2 regions of the Paenibacillus sp. FSL R10-2734 genome follow, and region 1 is predicted to be linked to the other one. Evidence: riboswitches for the same ligand, from Rfam matches in the RefSeq annotation. Region 1 holds a riboswitch; the other holds the start of a gene.
What was found. Region 1 has a riboswitch for cyclic di-GMP ahead of NSS67_RS06060 (MucBP domain-containing protein). Riboswitches for the same ligand answer to the same signal wherever they lie in the genome.
Positions count from the first base shown of each region.

Region 2: linked by a shared signal. The riboswitch ahead of NSS67_RS00505 (anti-repressor SinI family protein) and the one ahead of NSS67_RS06060 (MucBP domain-containing protein) in region 1 are both predicted to bind cyclic di-GMP.

Region 1 covers NZ_CP150170.1:1,322,869-1,326,783, reverse strand. Annotated here, with positions in the region: gene NSS67_RS06060 (MucBP domain-containing protein) at 1-1,733, opposite strand, end outside; cyclic di-GMP riboswitch class I at 1,804-1,890, opposite strand; gene NSS67_RS06055 (iron chaperone) at 2,303-2,674, opposite strand; gene NSS67_RS06050 (TraB/GumN family protein) at 3,046-3,915, opposite strand, start outside.
Region 2 covers NZ_CP150170.1:114,374-118,288, reverse strand. Annotated here, with positions in the region: gene NSS67_RS00510 (2-oxoglutarate dehydrogenase E1 component) at 1-1,490, opposite strand, end outside; cyclic di-GMP riboswitch class I at 1,961-2,045, shown strand; gene NSS67_RS00505 (anti-repressor SinI family protein) at 2,073-2,228, shown strand; gene NSS67_RS00500 (helix-turn-helix domain-containing protein) at 2,438-2,767, opposite strand; gene NSS67_RS00495 (TasA family protein) at 2,927-3,529, opposite strand; gene NSS67_RS00490 (signal peptidase I) at 3,623-3,915, opposite strand, start outside.

The DNA.
Region 1 (3,915 bases):
GGCATGTCACCTGTAACATGACCATTCGTATTAGTTAAACCACTACCTGTACTCAGAGTTACATCCTTCAACGTATATCCGTCAAATATCTTACTCTGAACATCTACTTGCTCGCCTTGAATTTTGTTTGCAGATGATACTGTATCCAAATCAACATTTCCAGCCTTGTATTCGACTTTTAATGTATGAGGTGCTTGAGTGTAACCGAACCATATAATCTGGCTAGGATCGCTAGTAGTTAGTGTTACATTCTCTGGACTACTTCCTTTAATCAGTTGATAACCCGCAACAACTTTAGGAGTAACCGAGTAACTCTTATCAATATCAAGCGCTTCTGTACCATTTTGTTTGAACGGGTCACTGTATAAAAGAGCAGCCTGATCAGGTCGATCAACGCGGACATTATTATCGTTGATTGGCTCACCGGCCGCATTGACTCGATACCCTTTAATTAATATTGACCCTTTTCCAAAGGTTACTTTTGGTACTTCGAAATTTTTGGAAGCAGGATTACCGTACACATCCGTATAATTCATCGTTGTAGTGCCATTTGTCGGATACAAATTATTAGGGTCCGATTTCTGATTAGAATCCCATTTCACAATGTAACTCATTGTTGCTGGGGTACCTTCGATAATATTGCCGATATCCCACTGAATCGTATCAGTTACAGAATCCCAGTTTGCTACACCTTGTGAAACTTTCGGATGAGTAGTGATATTATTGAACATTAGTCCCATAGGATCTGTGACTTTCGCGTTCTGCGCTGCATAAGCAATCTTACTCGATAATTCATTGAATACAGCTTTCAAATCAGCGCCGCTCGATGCGATATACCCCTTATCTTGGGTGTAAGTCAGAACGTTTGTTGCAATTGGATCATTAGCCACATCAAGTCCAATTGAATACATATGAATATCCTGATCTTGAGCTAATTTCGCCTCTGATACAGTACCAATGCCATTGTCTTTGACTTGGACTCCATCAACTGTATAAGAACTGAAAGTATAATTGCCTCCTGACCCAATACGACCACGAGTACTATAATCAAAATCCTTCAATGATTTTGTGAATGTACTACCTGATGGAAAAGTATAGTTCCCAGCATGTTTTGCCTTAAAACTATATGTTGGTTGTCCATCACTCAAGAGGACAATAAATTTATTGTTAGCCGAACTGTTCTTCAGCAGTTCACTAGCTTGATGGATCCCCGCTTGAATATTCGTACCTCCATTAGGGGATATATTATTGATTGCTGTATTTAACGCATCTTTATTGTTTACATCCGTAAAATCCGATATCTTGTTTGCAACATCTGAGAACGATATCACTGCAACTCTCGTTGTCGAATTTGGTTGAAGCAGTGAATCCACGAATTGGTTCGCAGCTGCTTTCGCTTTCGTCATTTTGCTGTTATCAGGCGATTTCCCATACGATTTACCACCAGTAGTACCAGGACCGTTATACGCCATACTCCCAGATTTATCAATAACCAAAACCACATCCGTAGTGGACTGTATATTCTTTCCTTCTACGGTCAGGGTTACTTCCCATTCCCCTTGCGTCTTAGTTGGCACAGCCGTCTTCGTCAGATTCACTGCACCTGCATCAGGCCATTTAAGATTATTCGGATCTGGATCAGCGCTCACTTGTGATGTAATAGGAATAAAACCAACAAGAAAAGAAACTACAATTAACCACGTAACTATTACTCTTAAACCTCTTCCAAGCATGTCTACCTCCTATGAGTTTATTTTTTAGCTCCTGAAGAGCACAAAAAAGCCCGACTGCAATATTCACGCTCATTGCAACCGGACGGTCATAGGTTAGTAACCAGTAGACTCCAAAGCTTTGCGACCTAACCTTTCAGTTAGTGTGCCAATAATTAAATTGTAGAATTTGCAGGCGTACATAGTTTCCATATATTGTCAGAAACTATTAATATGATAATTATAATATAGGCTCACAAACTAAGTCAATTTTCACAAATTGCATAAAGTAGATTTGAAATAAATAAATGGATGCCTTTTATTACTTCAAATTATTGGCTTCGCCTATATATGAATTCTGTAACTAATACAATAATTTGGTAGACAAAAGGTTTCTCAGCTACTAGAATAACGCTCTACTCTGCGAAATAATCAATGACCTTACGAAGAAACACAATCTGTGTTTACGTGAGGAACTCTTCATTAATAAATGTAGAAAAAGATTGCATAGCTGCTTCATAATCGAGTTTGGCAATTTCGTGAACAAGTAGACCGAATGCTGTCGTTCGTTTCAATTAGTGGTTATCTTTTTTTTATTTCCGCCAAAAAGTTGAACAGTCTGCCTTATCCAAAATATTAAACTCGATCATTTTCTCAAGTAATGAATAATCAACTGGATGATCCCACCGGATACGCATCAACTGCTTGGTGTAATCATAGCCAGCCTGCACAATTGCATCAGTAAAATGATTAATCCCTGCAATTTCAGGCGCAACAGCTATATGATGTTTGGATACGCTAAAGCCAATAATATATGTGTCGTGATCGGTGAACATGGGCTGATTCCACGCAACTTTTGGTTTTAAATCTGTGAATTTCCTTGATACCCAAGTCAAAACCTCTTCCATTCGCTCACGATGTTGTGGGTTATCAATTTGCGCTAAATATTCTGCGAAAACTTCCATCTCGTTCACTCCTCAAATATCGCCTTTTGTTCAGGCGTAGTTTGTTTACTTCTTCTTAAATATATACACAATCGGTATGTAAGCAAACCTCCGAGAAAACAAAGATAGCCTGAATTCGGACATTGAGTTCAAGTTGACTTTATTTTTCAAACATTTCAGAAGCAACTTGTTCCTATCTTAGCTAAAATCATTTTAGCCCACAATTTTTCACATCGCAATTTCAACATACACTGAAATGGAGAATTAACAAATGACGGATGCTAACCTTTCTGCAAAATGAGATTTTTCAAAGTATATGATCATTGGGCAAAAAAACCTGAAAGATCGAGAATTGACGCTCTCGACCTTCCGGGTTTTTGTACATCTTTAAATCACTGTAAGAATTGAATGTCATAGCCTTTAGATTTAAGTAAATCTAAAGTCATACCATTGACGACAAAGTGAGCCGATCCTACGACAACAAAGGAGGTATGCTGTCCTTCTTGCTCAAGCAATGCAGCTAGTTTATCCGACATATCCTTATCGCGGGAAATAGGTTCATCACTTAGTGATTGAGAATTCATCAACTTCGAAGTAGCTTCCAAGTTGCCTTCAATCCAATACTTCTTCATTTGCTCTAATTGCTGAGAATCATCTTCTTTACCTTTACCAGAGTTAATCATATCCAACATTTCATTCAAATCTTTTTCTTGATCAGCATCCGATGCATTAACGAACAATTCTGTTTGTTTCTTTAAGCCTTCAAGCTCATGGACAGGTTTATTCATAGAGTTAGCCTTTGTGATGAAATAACGTTCAACACCCGTGTTCGTTTTTATCGCTTGTTCTTCAGGGCTTGTCTTATCCGCTAAGGAAGATAGTTGGTTGTTAATAATAAACGGTTTATATTGATCAAATGCATTTGTTGGAACCTTCATTTTTGTAAGCAAGTTTTGTAGCTTCGTATACGTTTCAGCAGATACATGATCTTTCAGTATCGTTCCATCTGAATATTTAATATTGTTCAGATAGTAGCTCATATCTCCGTTAATAATATCCGCTTCCACATACAGATCTTTCGATGCATCGAATGCATCCCGGACCTTTTTAGTCATAGGATACATGTCTGTCGATCCTTCATGAACTGAACCAAGCAAGTACAACGTATTGTTGCCTTTCGTTACTTTCCAGAAAAGGCCTTTCGCTCCTGCATCAGCTGTATCGTATGCGAACTCAACCATTCTCGTTGCCATCACAACTGC
Region 2 (3,915 bases), 1.2 Mb from region 1:
AGTCGCTCCGCATAGACCTTGTAGACGGTTGGGTGTTTGCGCACCTTACTGTAGACAATTGGCTGTGTAGTGTCAGGATCATCCATCTCGTTATGACCATGACGGCGGTAGCCGATGAGATCAATCACGAAATCCTTTTTAAATTGGTGGCGATATGCGCTAGCTAAGCGAACGGCTGATATACAGGCCTCGGGATCATCGGCATTGACATGGACAATCGGGATTTCATATCCTTTGGCGATGTCACTCGCATAATGCGTTGAACGGGAGTCTTCACTTTCTGTCGTAAAGCCGATCCGGTTATTAACAATAATATGGATCGTCCCACCATTCTGATAACCTTGAAGTTTGCCAATATTAAGTGTTTCTGCAACAATCCCTTCACCTGGAAAAGCGGCATCGCCATGCATCAGGACTGCAATAGCTTTACTGGTATCAATCTTCGGCAATCCGGCTGTGCTCCGATCTTCTTGAGCAGCACGAGTGAAGCCTTCCACGACAGGATTGACGAATTCCAAGTGACTTGGGTTATTCGCTAGTGTTATTCTTGTGCGTACGGTTTCTCCTTCACGGACAGCACGGTCTGCACCGAGATGGTATTTCACATCACCCGTCCAGCCATAGTTAATGCCTGTAGAGCCCTCAGAAGGGAAAAGCTCCTTGTTCGGAGAATGATGAAACTCTGAAAATATAATATCATAAGGTTTGTTCAAAATATGTGCAAGAACGTTGAGACGGCCGCGATGCGCCATGCCCATTAGGATATGCTCTGCGCCGTCATGTGCAGCAGCACGTACGATTTCATCAAGCATCGGAACAAGAGCGTCATTGCCTTCCAGGCTGAAACGTTTTTGGCCCACAAAGGTCTTGTGGAGGAAGGTTTCGAATTGCTCTACTTGGATCAGGCGATTCAGTAGCTCTTTGCGTTCTGAATTATTTAAAGGTGCTGGTGAGCTTGTGGATTCTGCCTGTCTGTTCAACCATTTCAGTTCCTGTTCTTCATGTACATGCCCGAATTCATAGGCGATCGTCTTGGTATATGCCTGACGCATACGCTGAACAGCATCCCAGCCAGTATGCACATCATTCGGCGCATTCTCCCAAATGAGCGTGGCAGGTAGTGCAATCAGATCCTCACGAGTCAGCTCATAGGTTTCGAGCTCGAGATATTTAGCCATAGGATTGTGATCCCGCTCAAGCGGATCAATTTCAGCGGCCATATGGCCATATATACGAATATTAGCGATTAGCTTGGAAGCTCTTACTGCCTTTCTAAGCCATTCGGTGTCTCCCGAAATGCGAGGCTGTGGAGCCGGTTCGCTATCCGGTGTTAATGGTGGGGGACCCGAATTCGTAAAAAGCTCGCGATAGTTATTTTCTACGGTGGATGGATCTTTCACAAACTGTTCATATCTTTCTTGAATGTAGCCTAAATTGGGTCCGTAATACTTACTCCAAATGGATTCGTTATAGGGCTCTTTGGCTGCCATGAATACATCCTCCTTAACGGATGAACTCCATACGTGACATTTTGTGTCAACGCTTACTGGAGCTGTGATGATTGCGGTTTCATTTCTCATCTTATTGTGCTACTTTCCACACGTGTAATCAATTCATTCTTTCGTCCAATACGTTCGCAAAATGGTATGGGTTAGCTTGTTCTACTAAAAAAAGAGGTGTTCTTTACTATTACCCATTCTAAAGACCTACTAAAATGATTCTATTATCCTTAATTTTAACTAAATGAGAGGAAGGCATCATTATATTGGCTTAATTAATTTTTTGAATTGGACGGGTATCGTGATAATAGGACAGGAAATCCTAAAAAAAATCTTTTATTTTTTGCTTTTAACAGAGAAACTACTCAGAAATCGACACACTTTTCCACTTTACTATAGTATAATGTTATTGCAGTTAGCGTTTTCATATATTTTATAACCAGATCCTTTCGTGTAAAGGGTCCAGTAAAAGGTAAACCTGCCGAAAGGCAGGGGCACAAAGTCGCGGGTCTAAGGTAGAAATACTATGACAGCCGGATTGCCTGGGGACGTAAAATCTTAGGAGGAGATTTTTTGGACAAGTCCAACCAGGGAAGCAACAGAGAACAGCAGGTCATTGATGTAGACGTAGAATGGGTCCATTTATTATTAGCAGCTAAGAAGGCAGGCATAAAGGCAGATGAAATTCGTCGATTCTTTCACGAGAAGACTGTGCAAGCCGTGCAGTAATACATTTAGAACGTAATATACCGAAAAAGGGCACAGCGATAACTCGCTGTGCTCTTTTTCGGTATATATATGAGAGTATAAGTTTCATACCGTATATGATCATTATATTCTGCTAGAATATAAACGCCTTCGCGGTCCATGTTAGGAGGGCGAAGGCGTTTATGCTTGATAGTATGAATAGAAGAGGATCTTATCAGGTCAGATGTAGGTTAATCCTTCTGATCCAGGCGCCATTTCTGGTAGTCTAGAAACTCCTTGAATTCGCGTTTGCTTATGCCTGAGGCCATAGCTTCCTGCACCAATCGGAACCATTCCGAATCTAAAGGTGATTCCTCAGCATCATTAGGTTCTCCATAGAGTAAAGCGTGGATGGATACCTGAAGCGCGTCGGCGATCTTTTCGATAAACTGGATTGAAGGATTGGATTGGATGTTTCTCTCCACATTGCTAAGATACGACTTAGCAACATCCGCTCTGTCCGCAAGCTCAGATAGGGACAATCCCTTTTCTAGGCGGAGATGCTGGATACGTTGGCCCATATTTTGTGGCACTATGCTTACGCCCCTCCGTAATTTTTGTTATTAGTATAGCAAATATCAATAAATTCGACAAAGTTTATTGTAAAGAGAAAAGCAGCATCTACTTATCCGCTTTCCGGAATAAGAATCTGCTGCTCTTCGAATGGAAGACTTATTAGATTAGTAGTCAGTTCCTCTGCCTTGTTTACCGAAGAAATCCCAAGTCAGTGTCAATGTATCTTGTTGGAAAATGTTCTGATCTTTATTGTCTTCCACAAATTCGAATTTGACGGTAAAGGTGTCAGATGTACCTGCTTTAATACCGGATGCTTCACTGCCTAAGAACGGCACTTTCTCTACGAGATCTGGTGTTAAATTTTGTAATTCAGATAATGTTGTTTCATAAACTACAATATCCGGAATAATGTTACCGCTCTTGTCCTTATTTTGCAGAAATTTAACTTTAATGAATTTACCTAAATCAACACCGTTGTTGTTACCACCTACATCATTAACGTTGTACTTAGTTTTGAGAATAATAGAGCCAATATCGAGGGTGCCGTCATTTTTTAGTTTGAAATCTTTTTTGACAGTATCACCTGGCTTCAGGTTTGCAATATTTACGATAACAGAAGGATCGGAGTTCAAATCCAGTGTACCTGCAGCGAATGTAGCAGTGCTTGTTGCAGTGTCACTAAAGTAAGCGAAGGTTCCTCCACCAATCAATGATAAACCCAGTGCTGCAGATGCTACGCCAAGACCCAATGTTTTCTTGATACCCATAATTAAAATTCCTCCTCGGTTTTTGTGGTTAAATTTTATAAAATTTATATATTGTAACTTCCGGTTCGTAAGCGGAAGCGGACAATCAACTTATTACTGTATTTCTGTTGGGGGTGGAGAGGCAGGCAGTATGGCCGCGTTTTTCTTTTCGAGTGCAGCTACAGCCTTCCATGACGAATAGAGAGCATAGAGCAGGAGCATCAAGCCTGGTACGATCATGAGCACGACACTTCCAGCTTTGGAAACCGCGAAATTCATAGCGTAACCGACATAAGGTACGGTGACCCCGATATATTCAGCTACAACATTCGTTGAACTGGTAGGGTTCATGTCGGGCGCATCATTGTTATCGCCTTTCGTGCGATACATGGCTTCACCGGTAGCGT